Regions from separate parts of the Streptomyces sp. NPDC051217 genome, predicted to be linked through region 3. Evidence: riboswitches for the same ligand, from Rfam matches in the RefSeq annotation. Region 3 holds a riboswitch; each other region holds the start of a gene.

Region 1 (5,107 bases), on a different contig from region 3:
CCGGTCGCGCGATGAAGACCGTGGCACCGAATTCACCGAGCGAGACAGCGAAGGCGAATCCGGCGGCCACCAGCACCGCCCGCCGCACCATCGGCAGATCGACCTCCCGCCACGCACGCAGCGGCGACGCCCCCAGAACGGCCGCGGCCTCGCGCAACCGCCCGTCCACGGCTCGCAGGACGGGAAGCATGATCCGTACGACGAAGGGGACCCCCACCAACGCCTGGGCGAGCGGCACCAGAATCCACGACGCCCGCAGATCCAGCGGCGGCTTGTCGAGCGTGATCAGGAACCCGAAACCGACAGTGACCGCGGAGACGCCCAGCGGGAGCATCAGCAGCGCGTCGAAGCCCCGTACGAGGCGCCCCGCTCGCCGGGTGAGCGCCGCCGCGGCCAGCCCGCCCACGACCAGGGCGATGACGGTGGCCGTGAGGGCGTAGCGCAGCGAGTTCCAGACCGCTTCCAGCGGCGGTACGAGGAATGTGCCGCCGCTCGCCTCCACCGAACGCAGCGCCCGGTAGTAGTCGAAGCCGTACCCGGCGGGGCCGTCGAGCGACCGCTCGATCAGCACGCCGAGAGGCAGCAGGATCAGAAGGAGGACGGTGCCGAGCACGCCGGCGAGCAGCGCCCACTGGCCGACTCCCCGCGGCCTGCGCACCGTCTGCGCGGGATCGACCAGTTTCAGGGTGGTCTCCCGCCTCCGTACGGTCCAGGCGTGCAGGGCCAGAATCGCGCCGACGGCGGCGAACTGCACCATCGTCAGAACGGCGGCGGTGGGCAGATCGAGCAGCTGCGCGGTCTGCCGGTAGATCTCCACCTCCAGGGTGGAGTAGGCCGGACCGCCCAGGATCTGGACGATGCCGAAGGAAGTGAAGGTGAAGAGGAACACCATCAGCGCCGCGGCGGCGACGGCGGGGCCCAGTGCGGGCAGCGTGATCCGCCACCATGCCACGAGCCGCCCGGCACCGAGCACCCGCGCGGCCTCCTCCTGACGGGGATCCAGCTGCGCCCAGAGGCCGCCCACGGTGCGGACGACCACCGCGTAGTTGAAGAACACATGCGCGAGGAGGATCGCCCACACCGTCGTGTCCGCCCGCACGCCCCACAGTTCGTCGAGCAGCCCGCCGCGCCCCAGCAGCGCGAGGAACGCCGTACCGACAACAACGGTCGGCAGGACGAACGGCACCGTCACGACGGCGCGCAGAAGCTGTTTGCCGGGGAACTCGAAGCGCGCGAAGACGTACGCACCGGGAAGCGCGATCAGCAGGGTGAGCGCGGTGGAGACCGCGGCCTGCCACGTCGTGAACCAGAGCACCTGCCCGATGTCGGGCCGGCCCAGCACGTCGCCGAACCTGCCCCAGTGCCAGGAGCCGTCCGCCTTCAGCCCCCGGCCGACGATCGCGACGACGGGGTAGGCGAAGAAGACCGCGAAGAACGCGACGGGCACGGCCATGAGGCAGAGCCGTACGGCGCTCCCCCGGCGCCGCGCGGCACGCACCGCGGCGCCGGCGTCCCGGCCCCGTCCTCGGCCCGGCCGCCGAGCTGACTTCCCGACTACCGGCCCCGTAGCCGTACGCGTGCTCCGCTCGCCCTTCCGGGCGGCGTCCGCGCCTACTTGACGACGAGTGAGGACCACGACTGGATCCACTCGTCACGGTTCTTGGCTATCTTCTCCGGGTCCATGGTCTGCGGCATATCGACGACGGCGCCGTGGTCGGTGAAGAGCGCCGGCAGCTTCGCACCGTCGACGACCGGATTCACGAACATGTTGAGCGGCATGTCCTCCTGGAAGGTCTTGCTCACCAGGAAGTCCAGCAGTGCCTTGCCGCCCCCCTCGTTCTTCGCCCCCTGGAGCAGACCGGCGAACTCGATCTGGCGGAAGCAGGTCCCCGTGGCGACGCCGGTCGGCGCCTCCTGGGGCTGCGGTTCGGCGTACAGGACCTCGACGGGCGGGCTCGACGCGTACGAGACGACGAGCGGGCGCTCCGCCTTCGCCTTCTTGCCGCCGGCCGAGCCGGAGAAGTCCTCGTTGTAGGCCTGCTCCCAGCTGTCGACGACCTGGACGCCGTTGGCCTTGAGCTGCTTCCAGTAGTCCTGCCAGCCGTCGTCCCCGTACGCGGCGACGGTACCGAGGAGGAAGCCGAGCCCCGGTGAGGACTGCCCGGCGTTCTCGACGACGAGAAGGTTCTTGTAGGCGGGCTTCGTCAGGTCGGCGAAGGACTCCGGCGGCGCCAGCTTCTTGTCCGTGAAGTACTTCTTGTCGTAGTTGACGCAGATGTCGCCGGTGTCGACAGGGGTGACACGGTGCTCGGCGTCGTCGAGCCGCACGTCGGCGCGGACCTGGTCGAGACCCTTCGCCTCGTACGGCGTGAACAGGCCGTTGTCGAGAGCGCGCGAGAGGAGCGTGTTGTCGACGCCGAAGAAGACATCGCCCTGTGGGGAACCCTTCGTGAGGATCTCCTTGTTGAGCGCCTCGCCGGCCTCGCCGCTCTTCAGCACCTTGACGGTGTAGCCCGTCTGCTCGGTGAACTCCTTCAGTACGGAGTCCGAGGCCGCGAAAGAGTCGTGGGCGACGAGCGTCACGCTCTTGGACTTCGCCCCGTCCGACGACCCGGCGTCCTCGGACCCGCCGCCGCACGCGGCGAGCGCGGAGACTCCCAGCGCCGCGGCGACGGCGCCGACCGCCATCTTCTTCGTGGTACGCAACTGAATTCCTCCTGGGGTGTCCAGGAGAAGACGCGGCCCTGCCCCGCACCGGCGGACCGGAACAGGGCAGGGCGCAACAGCATGAGTGATGACCGAACTTCCTACCCAGAATGACCTGGGCGAGGTTCAGAGGGTCTGCGATCGTGAGGCTCTTCCCGAGCCTCTGCCGCACTCTCAGCGCTGTGGCGCTCCCCTGTCGGAATATGTAATTCGTTCGAACCCCAGAGTACATGGACCTCAACGGGGCCCCTACGCCGCACTCAGCGCTCCGTCGCCGCCAGCTGACCGCATGCCCCGTCGATCTCCTGGCCGCGGGTGTCGCGCACCGTTACGGGCACCCCGTGGGACGCGACGGCCTCGACAAAGGCCTTCTCGTCCTCGGGGCGGGAGGCCGTCCACTTGGACCCGGGCGTCGGGTTGAGCGGGATCAGATTGACGTGTACCCGCTTCCCTTTGAGCAGCCGCCCCAGCAGATCGCCCCGCCACGCCTGGTCGTTGATGTCGCGGATCATGGCGTACTCGACGGAGATGCGGCGGCCCGACTTCTCCGCGTACTCCCAGGCTGCGTCGAGCACCTCCCGCACCTTCCAACGGGTGTTGACCGGCACGAGGGTGTCGCGCAGTTCATCGTCGGGCGCGTGCAGCGAGACGGCGAGGCGGCACTTGAAGCCCTCGTCGGCGAAGCGCAGCATCGCGGGCACCAGGCCCACCGTCGAAACGGTGATGCCCCGTTGCGAGAGACCGATGCCGTCCGGCTCGGGGTCGGTCAGCCGGCGGATCGCCCCGACGACGCGGCGGTAGTTGGCGAGTGGTTCGCCCATACCCATGAAGACGATGTTGGACAGCCGGGCGGGCCCGCCGGGGACCTCGCCGTCGCGCAGCGCGCGCATGCCGTCCACGATCTGGTGCACGATCTCCGCCGTGGACAGGTTGCGGTCGAGGCCCGCCTGCCCCGTCGCGCAGAACGGGCAGTTCATGCCGCAGCCCGCCTGCGAGGAGATGCACATGGTGACCCGGTCCGGGTAACGCATCAGGACGGACTCGACCAGCGTGCCGTCGTGCAGCCGCCACAGCGTCTTACGGGTGGTGTCGTCGTCGCAGGAGATATGCCGCACCACGGACATCAGGTCGGGCAGCAGCTCCGTGGCGAACTTCTGGCGCGCGGCGGCCGGGATGTCCGTCCACTCGGCGGGGTCGTTCGCGAACCGCGCGAAGTAGTGCTGCGACAACTGCTTGGCACGGAACGCCTTCTCACCGAGCGCCGCGACGGCCTCGCGACGTTCTTCCGGCGTGAGGTCGGCGAGGTGCCTCGGCGGCTTCTTGGCGCCACGGGGCGCGACGAACGTGAGCTCTCCGGGATTGGGCGGTGCCATGAGCTGTTTTCTCCTCGGTACGACGAGGCCGGTGTTCCCCGCCGGCTGCGGGAGAGACGTGGGCACACTGCCGGTGCCAGGAGACCTCATGTGACGGGCTCCGCGACCGCGGAGCGCAGTAAGGCCCGCCGTCCAGGACGGCGGGCCTTACCAGGGTAACCGGTAGGGATACGACTCAGCCCGAGCCGACGAAGACCACCAACAGCAGCCACACCACCGGGGCCGTCGGCAGAAGCGAGTCGAGGCGGTCCATGATGCCGCCGTGACCGGGCAGCAGCGTGCCCATGTCCTTGATCCCGAGGTCCCGCTTGATCATCGACTCGCCCAGGTCCCCGAGCGTGGCACTGGCGGCCACGGCGAGACCGAGCAGCAGCCCCTGCCACCAGGTGCCGTCCTCGATGAGGAACTGCATGCACAGCGCACCGGCCGCCATGGCGAACCCCACGGCGCCCAACAGGCCCTCGCGGGTCTTGCCGGGGCTGATGCGCGGCGCCAGCTTGTGGCTTCCGAAGCGCCAGCCGATCGCGTACGCACCGGTGTCGCTGACGATGGTCAGAACCAGGAACGTCAGCACGCGCTGCGCGCCGTCGTCCGCCTTGAGCATCATCGCGACGAAGGTCGCCAGGAAGGGCACGTAGAACGCCGCGAAAACGCCCGCGGTCACGTCCTTGAGATAGCCCTCGGGCGGCTCCGTCATGCGCCAGGCGAGCACGGCGAGCGCGGTGAGCGCCGTGGCGACCCAGGCGCCTTCCGCGCCCCGTACGTACCCGGCGACCACCATCGCCGCGCCACCGACCGCGAGCGGAACGAGGGGCGCCTTGATGGCCTTCTTCTCGTCGAGCCGGGAGGTCAACTCCCACAGCCCGACGACGACGGCGACCACTATGACGCCGATGAAGACGGCCTTCACGATGAAGAGGGACGCCACGATCACCGCGCCGAGTCCCACACCGACACCTATGGCCGCCCTGAGGTCACGGCCTGCCCGCTTCTTCGGCGGGGGTGGCGGAGGGGCGGACATGGGCTCC
Region 2 (5,107 bases), on a different contig from region 3:
CGGCAGGCGTCGGCGAAGACCTGGAGGTGGTCCAGCTCCTCGGCCGCCTCCATGCCCTTGTCACGCAGCTGCACGATGTCCACACCGGAGGTGAGGACGGCTTCCAGGAACTCGGGGAGATCCCCCTGCCGCTTCCGCGCGTCCGTGCACAGATAGAGCCGGGCGTCGGACAGCAGATCGAGTGCGCTGGGCGCTGCGGGCATGCGGGTCTCCCCCGTCGGATCGGTGTCCTCGGACGGCCCAGATCGGCGTCCCCGGACGGCCGTGCTCGGATCAATGTCTGGCGGATCAATGTCTGTCGGATCGGTTCTCTGGGCCGGCCGTACGCGGGGCGGAGCGCCCCGCCCCGCGTACGGCCGGTGGTGGTGTCGTCAGACGGCGAGCGCCTGAGCGCGGCGCTTCACCTCCGTACCGCGATTCTCGCTGAGGGCCTGCGCGGGCGTGCCCGGCAGGGACGGGTCGGGAGTGAAGAGCCACTCAAGCATCTCTTCGTCGGTGAAGCTGTCGTCCCTCAGGAGCGTCAAGGTCCCGGCGAGGCCCTTGACGACCTTGTTGCCGTCGATGAAGGCGGCCGGCACCTGAAGCGCGCGGTTCTCCCCGCGGCGCACGGCGATCAGCGTGCCTTCCTTCACCAGCTGACGCACACGCGTCACCTCGATATCCAGCATCTCGGCGATATCGGGCAGGTGAAGCCAGGCAGGGACGAGAGCATCGATCTTTGCGTCAATCTCAGTCACAGGACAAGCCTGCCATCCCGGACTGACAGTCGGAAGCCGAGCCGGGCACCGAACGGGTCGCCGGGCACCGCGTCGGCCGGGGGACGACAGCGCGGGGGCGGGATCGGCAGAGGTCAGAGAACGGTCGATTTCAGCGGTACGGCGGGGTCGGCCGCCCACTCGGTGTCGATCCGCGCGCCCGACGCGACGAGCTTGCGGCCCTGCGCCAGATCACGCGGCCGGCCGACGGTCATCAGCGCCACCAGCGCCCCCTCGCGCAGCCACAGGACCGACCAGGCGGCGGTCGCCGGGTCGCCGCGCCACAGCAGCGTGTCGGCCCGCGCGTGGTGGCCCGCGTACTGCACGAAGCGGCCGAACTGTTCGGACCAGAAGTACGGCACGGGGTCGTACGGCTCGTGGGCCTCCCCCACGATGTCGGCGGCGACCGTGCGCGGCCCCTGGAGCGCGTTGTCCCAGTGGTGCACCAGCAGCCGCTCGCCGTAGCGGGCCGAGGGGAAAGAGGCGCAGTCCCCGACCGCGTACACGTCGGCCCGTGAGGTACGCAGCCGGTCATCGGCGGTGACGGCACCCTCGGGGCCGGTCACGATGCCGGAACCCGCCAGCCAGCCCGTGGCGGGTCTGGCGCCGATGCCCACGACGACCGCGTCCGCCGCCAGTTCGCGGCCGTCGGCGAGGAACACCGTGCCGGGCCGGACGCCCGCCACGCGCGCGTTGGTGAGGAGTTCCGCGCCGCTCTCCGCGTACCAGTCCTCCATCGGAGTGGCGACCTCGGCCGGCAGTGCGCCGGCGAGCGGACGGTCCGCGGCCTCCACGACGGTGACCGCGCAGTCGGCCTCCCTGGCGGCGGTGGTGAACTCGGCGCCGATCCAGCCCGCGCCGACCACGACGATCTGGTTCCCGCGGTCCAGGATGGGGCGCAGCCGCGCGGCGTCGTCCAGGGTGCGCAGCAGATGGACACCGGGCACGTCCTTCGCGCCGGGGAGCGTGACCGGTTCGGCGCCGGTGGCGAGGACCAGTACGTCGTACGGGACCGGCCCCGCCTCCGTGTCCACCTCGTGGTCCTCGGGGCGCACGCCGGTCACTTCGAGCCCGAGCCGCAGCTCCAGGGAGAGCGCGTCGAAGTCCACGTCGAAAGCCGAACCCTCCGCCGTCCCAAGGAGGACGGCTTTGGAGAGTGGGGGCCTGTCGTAGGGCTGGTGGGGCTCGGCTCCGACGAGGGTGACGGGGCCGCCGTACCCCAGTTCGCGCAGTGCGACGGCGGTCTGCACACCCGCCATGCCCGCGCCGACGATGACGGTGCGCCGCCCGTCCGCCTGCTTCCGCTGCTCGTTCACCTGATCACCTTAAGGACCCGGCCGGGACGACGACTCCCTTACAGGGCACGGCGACCGGGGGTTACCCTGACCCGGAAGCACTTATCGGCAGTAGCGAACAAGAGACTTCACACCTCGCGGGAGCCCGTACGCACCGGGCTGAGAGGGAGGCTGACGCGGCCTCCGACCGTACGAACCTGATCCGGGTCATGCCGGCGAAGGGAGGAGCTGGACGCCCATGCGCTCATCTCACGTTCCGTTGGGGGAATCCGGTCCGGAGCCGTCTCCGGGCAGGTCTCCGGACCCGTCCGCCGGCCCAGGTCCCCGGCACACCGACGTCCTGGTCGTCGGGGGCGGCGTCATCGGCCTCGTCACCGCCTGGCGCACGGCGCAGCGCGGGCTCCGCGTCACCGTCGTCGATCCCGAGCCGGGCGGCGGGGCCGCCCAGGTCGCCGCCGGGATGCTCGCCCCCGTCAGCGAACTCGACCACGGCGAGCAGACCCTGCTGGGACTGAACATCGCCTCGGCGCGGCTCTATCCCGACTTCGTCGCCGAGCTGGAGTCCGCCACCGGCCAGGACACCGGCTACCGCGCCTGCGGCACGCTCGCGGTCGCTCTCGACACCGACGACCGCGCGCGACTGCGTGAACTCCACGCCCTCCAAAAGAGGTCGGGTCTGGAGTCCGAATGGCTCACCGGACGCGAGTGCCGGCGGCTGGAGCCGATGCTCGCTCCGGGCGTACGCGGCGGCCTGCGGGCCGACGGCGACCACCAGATCGACCCGCGCAGGCTCGCGGCGGCCCTCGTGACGGCCTGCGAGCGGGCCGGGGTGGTCTTCCACCGGGCCTGGGCCGAGAGGCTGCGGGTGGTTCGGGACCGGGCCGCCGGAGTCACCGTCGGCGGCGGCGCCGATCTCGACGCCGAGCAGGTCGTCATCGCCGGTGGCAGCCTCAGCGGACGGCTCGCCGGAGTGCCGGACGACGTCCTGCCGCCGGTACGGCCCGTCAAGGGCCAGGTCCTGCGGCTGACGGTGCCGCGCCCGTACGCGCCGTTCCTGTCCCGGACACTGCGGGCCGAGGTCCGCGGCAGCCACATCTATCTGGTGCCCCGCGAGAACGGCGAATTGGTCGTGGGCGCCACGAGCGAGGAGCTCGGCTGGGACACGACGGTGACGGCGGGCGGGGTGTACGAACTCCTGCGCGACGCCCATGAACTGCTCCCCGGCATCACCGAACTGCCGCTCACCGAGACCCGCGCCGGGCTGCGGCCGACGTCACCGGACAATGCCCCCCTGCTCGGGCCGACCGCCCTGCCGGGCCTGCATCTGGCCACCGGGCACCACCGCAACGGGGTGCTCCTGACGCCCGTCACGGGCCAGGTGATGGCCACCGTGCTCACGACGGGCGAACTCCCCGACGACGCACGACCCTTCACACCGGACCGCTTCTCGCCCGCCTTCGCGCCCCGCCCCTCGCCGGGCCTCTCCCCCGCCGTCTGACGTAGGTCAGGAGCAGCACGCATGACAGACACCGTGAATCCGTCCGTGAATCCGTCGGTGAACCCGCACACTGATCCGTGCGTCGATCCCTCCGCCGATCCGCCCGTGAACCCCTCCGTGACCGTCTCGGTGAACGGAGAGGCCCGCGTCCTCGCCGGCCCCGTCACCCTCGACGTCCTCGTCGCGACCCTCACCCCCGCCCCGTCGGGCGTCGCCGCCGCGCTCAACGAGACCGTCGTCCCGCGCGGGCGCTGGTCGGCCACCACCCTGTCCGACGGCGACCGCGTCGAAGTCCTCACCGCTGTCCAGGGAGGCTGAACCAGATGTCCGACGACAGGCTCGTCATCGGCGGCACCGCCCTCGACTCCCGGCTCATCATGGGGACGGGCGGCGCGCCCAGCCTCGACGTACTGGAAAGGTCGCTGACCGCGTCCGGCACCGAACTCACCACCGTCGCCATGCGCCGGCTCGACCCCACCGTGCAGGGCTCAGTGCTGTCCGTGCTCGACCGCCTCGGCATCCGGGTGCTTCCGAACACGGCGGGCTGCTTCACCGCGGGCGAGGCCGTCCTCACCGCCCGGCTGGCGCGTGAGGCGCTGGGCACCGACTGGATCAAGCTCGAAGTGGTGGCCGACGAACGGACACTGCTGCCCGACCCGATCGAACTGCTCGACGCCGCCGAGACGTTGGTGGACGACGGCTTCACCGTGCTGCCGTACACCAACGACGATCCCGTGCTCGCGAGGAAGCTGGAGGACGTGGGCTGCGCGGCGATCATGCCGCTCGGCTCCCCGATCGGATCGGGTCTGGGCATCCGTAACCCGCACAACTTCCAGCTGATCACCGGCCACGCGCGCGTGCCCGTCATCCTGGACGCGGGTGCGGGCACGGCGTCGGACGCGGCGCTCGCCATGGAGCTGGGCTGCGCCGCGGTCATGCTGGCGTCGGCGGTCACACGCGCCCAGGAGCCCGTCCTGATGGCCGAGGCGATGCGGCACGCGGTCGAGGCGGGCCGGCTGGCGCACCGCGCGGGCCGCATCCCGCGCCGGCACTTCGCCGACGCCTCGTCCCCCAAGGAGGGGCTGGCGATGCTGGACCCGGAGCGGCCGGCCTTCTGACGGCGTTCTGACGGGGTCCGAGGGCGCTCTGAGGGACGGCGGCCGGAAGGCTGTCGGCCGATTGCCGCGATGTGGTGTGTGTGCTGTCACAAGACGGCTCCATTGGGGCGTCCGGCCTCACCCGGGGCTGCGGGAGTGTCGGTGGCGGCTCGTAGACTCGGGCGGGTGGATACGACAGTCAAGGACCCTCTTGTCGGGCAGGTGCTCGACGGCCGTTACCGCGTCGACGCGCGCATCGCCGTCGGCGGCATGGCCACGGTCTACCGCGCTGTCGACACCCGCCTCGACCGGGTCCTGGCCCTGAAGGTGATGCACCCGGCGCTGGCGACCGACTCCGTCTTCGTGGAGCGCTTCATCCGCGAGGCCAAGTCCGTGGCGCGGCTGGCGCACCCGAACGTGGTGGGCGTCTTCGACCAGGGCGCCGAGGGCGCGTACGTGTAT
Region 3 (5,107 bases):
GGCTTCTGTGGCCATGCAGGTCTGTCCCTCGGAACGCTGGGGATGTCGGTGATGCGCTCTGCCGCCTGCCGTCTACAGGACTCATCCGATACGTTCGCCACTGCCCGGTACAAGGGATTCCGGCCCATCCCCACCTTTCGCGGCCTCAACCACCACTTTGGTGGGAGTCCCGGCTACGACCTACGGAGCCGGAGCACCGAGTTCCGCGGGCCCCGGACATACGGAGACACGGAGACACGGATGCCCCCGACCGGTCTTCCGGTCGGGGGCATCCGTCGTCAGGCGCCGCCGGTCACTCCGCCAGCGGCAGATAGACCCGGTTGCCGCTCGCCGCGAACTCCTTCGACTTGGCCGCCATGCCCGCCTCGATCTCGTCCTGCGAACCTCCGTGGTCGCGCCTGATGTCGTGCGAGATCCGCATCGAACAGAACTTGGGTCCGCACATCGAGCAGAAGTGCGCGGTCTTCGCCGGCTCGGCGGGCAGCGTCTCGTCGTGGAACTCCCTTGCCGTGTCCGGGTCGAGCGCCAGATTGAACTGGTCCTCCCAGCGGAACTCGAACCGCGCGTCCGACAGCGCGTCGTCCCACTCCTGCGCCCCCGGATGCCCCTTGGCCAGATCCGCCGCGTGCGCCGCGATCTTGTACGTGATGACACCGGTCTTCACGTCGTCGCGGTTGGGCAGGCCCAGGTGCTCCTTGGGGGTCACGTAGCAGAGCATCGCCGTACCCCACCAGGCGATCATCGCCGCGCCGATGCCGGAGGTGATGTGGTCGTACGCCGGGGCGACGTCCGTCGTCAGCGGGCCGAGCGTGTAGAACGGCGCCTCCTCGCAGATCTCCTGCTGGAGGTCGATGTTCTCCTTGATCTTGTGCATCGGGACATGGCCCGGACCCTCGATCATGGTCTGTACGTTGTGCCGCTTGGCGATGGTGTTCAGCTCGCCCAGCGTCCGCAACTCGGCGAACTGGGCCTCGTCGTTGGCGTCGGCGATCGACCCGGGGCGCAGCCCGTCGCCGAGGGAGTACGTCACGTCGTACGAGGCGAGGATGGAGCACAGCTCCTCGAAGTTCTCGTAAAGGAACGACTCCTTGTGGTGCGCCAGGCACCAGGCCGCCATGATCGAGCCGCCGCGCGAGACGATGCCGGTCTTGCGGCGGGCCGTCAGCGGCACGTACCGCAGCAGCACGCCCGCGTGGACGGTCATGTAGTCGACGCCCTGCTCGGCCTGTTCGACGACCGTGTCCTTGTAGATCTCCCAGGTCAGCTCCTCGGCCTTGCCGTCGACCTTCTCCAGCGCCTGGTAGAGCGGCACGGTGCCGATGGGGACGGGGGAGTTGCGCAGCACCCACTCGCGGGTGGTGTGGATGTTGCGGCCGGTGGAGAGGTCCATGACCGTGTCGGCGCCCCACTTGGTGGCCCAGGTCATCTTGTCCACCTCCTCCTCGATGGAGGAAGTGACCGCGGAGTTGCCGATGTTGGCGTTGACCTTCACGAGGAACCGCTTGCCGATGATCATCGGTTCGATCTCGGGATGGTTGACGTTGGCCGGCAGTACGGCGCGGCCGGCCGCGATCTCGTCCCGTACGACCTCGGGCGCGACGTTCTCCCTGATGGCGACGTACTCCATCTCCGGGGTGATGTCGCCGCGCCGGGCGTACGCGAGCTGGGTCACCGCCTGCCCGTCGCGGCCCCGGCGCGGCTGGCGCGGGCGGCCGGGGAAGACCGCGTCGAGATTGCGGAGTCCACCGCGCGGCGAGGTGTGCTTGAGCCCGTCGTCCTCGGGGCGGACGGGGCGGCCCGCGTACTCCTCGGTGTCGCCCCGGCCGATGATCCAGTTCTCCCGGAGCGGTGCGAGCCCGCGCCGTACGTCGGTTTCGACGGTGGGGTCGGTGTACGGCCCCGACGTGTCGTACAGCGTCACGTCGTCGCCGTTGGTGAGATGCACCTGACGGACCGGCACCCGGAGATCGGGGCGTGAGCCCTCGACGTATCCCTTGTGCCAGCCGATGGCCCTGGAGCCCTCCGAGGGCTCCGAGCCCTCGGAGCCGTTGGAGGCAGACGTGCGTGTGTCCTGAACGGTCATATGAGACCTACTCCCTACGCCGGCATTACCCGGTAACAGGTTCGGCGGTCGACGCAGCTCAGGGATCCGGGGAGACCCCGGAACTCCACAGTCAGCGTCCTCTCAGCCCGGTGCTCCGAGCTCCCGCGTGTGTAAAGGCACCACCACGCTAACGCGCTATCGGGCGTGCTGAACAGAGGGCCTACACCGTTCTTGCGATGATCGGTCGGTGACCCCATCCCCGCAGACACCCGATCCGCACGGCCACTCGCACAGTCATGGGCCGGCCGCGCCGGTCTCCAGACACCTGCGCAAGGTCATCGCCGCGGTGCTGATTCCCTTCGCGACGGCCGTCGTTGTCGGTCTGATCGTGCTCTGGCCCGGCGGCACCCCGGCCCACGAACGCACCGGTGTCGGCTTCGACCGGCAGACCCAGCAGGGCCAGGTGGTGAAGATCGAGCAGGTCGACTGCAGTGACGTGAACGCCGCTCAAGTCCCGTCGACGGGCGATACGTCGACGCCGCAGGGGCGGGAGGCGGAGCGCGCGCAGAACGGGGACTGCGAGAAGGCGACGGTGGAGGTGAAGAGCGGCAAGGACAAGGGGCGCAGGTTCGTCGAGGTCGTCCAGCCGGACGCGCCGCGGCAGTTTCACGTGAATCAGGACGTCGTGGTGGCCTACGCGCCGGACGCGCCGAAGGATCTCCAGTACTCGGTCACGGACGTGGACCGCACGGTGCCGATGGCGCTGCTGGCCGGGATCTTCGCGCTCGCGGTGATCGTGGTGGGGCGGCTGCGCGGGCTGATGGCACTGGTCGCGCTCGTCATCTCGTTCGCCGTACTGACGCTCTTCATCCTGCCGGCGATTCTCCAGGGCTCGAACCCGCTCATCGTGGCGGTCGTCGGCGCGAGCGCGATCATGCTGATCGCGCTGTATCTGTGCCACGGCCTCACGGCCCGTACGTCCGTCGCCGTGCTCGGCACCCTGATCTCCCTGCTGCTGATCGGGCTGCTGGGCTCGCTGTTCATCGGCTGGGCGAGCCTGACGGGCAACACGGACGACAACACCGGGCTGATCCACGGGCTGTTCCCGGAGATCGACATGAGCGGTCTGCTGCTGGCCGGCGTGATCATCGGATCGCTGGGTGTGCTGGACGATGTGACGGTCACCCAGACGTCGGCGGTGTGGGAGCTGCGTCAGGCGGACCCCGACATGGGGCCCCGCGCGCTCTACCGTGCGGGTATCCGGATCGGACGCGACCACATCGCGTCGGTGGTCAACACGCTCGTACTGGCCTACGCGGGCGCGGCGCTGCCGCTGCTGCTGCTCTTCTCGATCGCGGAGTCGAGCGTGGGGACGGTGGCCAACAGCGAGCTGGTGGCCGAGGAGATCGTACGGACCCTGGTGGGGTCGATCGGTCTGGTCGCGTCGGTCCCGGTGACCACGGCACTGGCGGCGCTGGTGGTCTCGGCCGACCGGCCGGGATCGTCGGCGCCGCGCGGTGGTGGCCGCGGTGGACGGCGCCGCAAGGCGTAGCCGCGACGGCGCCCGCGGGGGCGGCGCTCAGCCCGCGTTCTCCTCGGCGAGGATGCGGCCGAGCGTCTCCTCCAGGTCGGTCTCGAAGTCCCCGAGCGCCATCTCCTGGCCGAGCGGGACCAGCCGGTCCGTACGGTCGAGGAAGGCCACCAGCGGCGGGGCGCTGGCCCGGAACAGCGCGTGCTCCGCGCCGACCTGGAGCCTGATGTGGACGTCGGAGAGCTCTTCGGGCTCGGTCGGCGAGATGTACACGTCGCCGTCGCCGCTGGGCTCGTTGATGCCGTCGATCAGCAGCTCACGGCCGAAGGCCCAGGTGACCGGGGCGTCGCCGGGCAGATGGAACGTCATCCGCACCGCGTAGGGGTCCGTCGTCTCGTAACGGAGTTCCACCGGAATTCGGAATGAGAGCTCTTCGGAGACAAGGAAACTCATCAGGACTTCGGCCTGAACCAACTCGCGCATCATGTACCCCGCAGTGGAAGACGGAAAGTTACGGAGAGTAAGAAATTCAGAGAGATTTCGGGGGTTTCAGGGGTGAAACGTCCGGTATTGATGCCCCTTGATCCTCTTCTTAATCGTCCAGCACGCTGTAACGGATCACAAGGAGTGATATTTCAGATACTGATAGAGAATTCCAGCGAGCCGATCATGCTTCCGATCTCTTTGCATAGCAGTTCGACAGCGGGAAGCAGTCTTTCCTCCTGATGCAGCGGCACGGACGTCGCGAGGGTCGCGACCGTCGCCCCTGCCCTGATCGGTACGGCGGCGCAGACCTGGCCGAGCGCGTACTCCTGGCGCTCCAGCACCGGTCCCGTACGCCTCATGGCGCCGAGGCGCGCGAGCAGTGTGCGCCGGTCGGCGACGGAGTAGGGGGTGAGCGGGCCCACGGGATACCGGTCCAGATGGTCCCGGCGGGCCTCCTCGTCGAGCTGGCTCAGCAGACACTGGCCGATCGCGTGCGCGTGCGCGGTCTCGCGGAAGGCGGCCCACTCGGCGACGGCGGGCGCCGCGGGGCTGTCGGCCACCGCGACGATCTCGATCTCGCCCTCGCGGTAGATCGCGAAGTACACCGGCGCCCCGATCAGATCGCGGCAGTGCTCCATCGACTCGACCATGGTGCGCCGGGCCCGGCCGGCCCCCGAGACCTCGCCGTTCACCAGGCGGTCCACCGCGTCACCGAGAAAGAACACGCCCTTCTCCCGGCGCAGATATCCCTCGTGGGTCAGGGTGCGCAGCAGGTGATAGGCGGTGGGGAGGGGAAGACCGGCCTCCCGGGCCAGCTGTTTCGCCGGGGCGCCGCTCGGATGGGAGCCGGCCGACTCCAGCAGGCGCAGCGCACGCCGCACCGAACCGATGAGGGTAGGGGCAGCTGGCGTGGTCGCTGTGGCCAAAGGTCACCCCCAGGCGTACTGACGGGCGTGCGCCCGCTCGCGGGGGCCGCCCCCGCGCCTGCCGCGCCCCGGGGGGACCCGAGACAGAGTCCGAGGTCCGGCGCCGAGAACCCGCACAAT

Evidence for each region. Region 3 has a riboswitch for thiamine pyrophosphate ahead of thiC (phosphomethylpyrimidine synthase ThiC). Riboswitches for the same ligand answer to the same signal wherever they lie in the genome.
Region 1: linked by a shared signal. The riboswitch ahead of ACIBBB_RS21895 (thiamine ABC transporter substrate binding subunit) and the one ahead of thiC (phosphomethylpyrimidine synthase ThiC) in region 3 are both predicted to bind thiamine pyrophosphate.
Region 2: linked by a shared signal. The riboswitch ahead of thiO (glycine oxidase ThiO) and the one ahead of thiC (phosphomethylpyrimidine synthase ThiC) in region 3 are both predicted to bind thiamine pyrophosphate.

Annotation. Positions count from the first base shown of each region.
Region 1 is NZ_JBITEV010000009.1:275,416-280,522, reverse strand. It holds gene ACIBBB_RS21900 (ABC transporter permease) at 1-1,453, opposite strand, end outside; gene ACIBBB_RS21895 (thiamine ABC transporter substrate binding subunit) at 1,612-2,706, opposite strand; TPP riboswitch at 2,787-2,911, opposite strand; gene rlmN (23S rRNA (adenine(2503)-C(2))-methyltransferase RlmN) at 2,967-4,079, opposite strand; gene ACIBBB_RS21885 (phosphatidate cytidylyltransferase) at 4,255-5,107, opposite strand, start outside.
Region 2 is NZ_JBITEV010000004.1:116,469-121,575, reverse strand. It holds gene thiE (thiamine phosphate synthase) at 1-203, opposite strand, end outside; gene ACIBBB_RS11870 (Rv2175c family DNA-binding protein) at 372-737, opposite strand; gene ACIBBB_RS11865 (NAD(P)/FAD-dependent oxidoreductase) at 851-2,014, opposite strand; TPP riboswitch at 2,178-2,292, shown strand; gene thiO (glycine oxidase ThiO) at 2,289-3,548, shown strand; gene thiS (sulfur carrier protein ThiS) at 3,654-3,866, shown strand; gene ACIBBB_RS11850 (thiazole synthase) at 3,872-4,666, shown strand; gene ACIBBB_RS11845 (PASTA domain-containing protein) at 4,832-5,107, shown strand, end outside.
Region 3 is NZ_JBITEV010000013.1:164,856-169,962, reverse strand. It holds gene ACIBBB_RS26780 (MFS transporter) at 1-15, opposite strand, end outside; gene thiC (phosphomethylpyrimidine synthase ThiC) at 293-2,083, opposite strand; TPP riboswitch at 2,078-2,220, opposite strand; gene ACIBBB_RS26770 (YibE/F family protein) at 2,292-3,596, shown strand; gene ACIBBB_RS26765 (SsgA family sporulation/cell division regulator) at 3,624-4,058, opposite strand; gene ACIBBB_RS26760 (IclR family transcriptional regulator) at 4,211-4,942, opposite strand.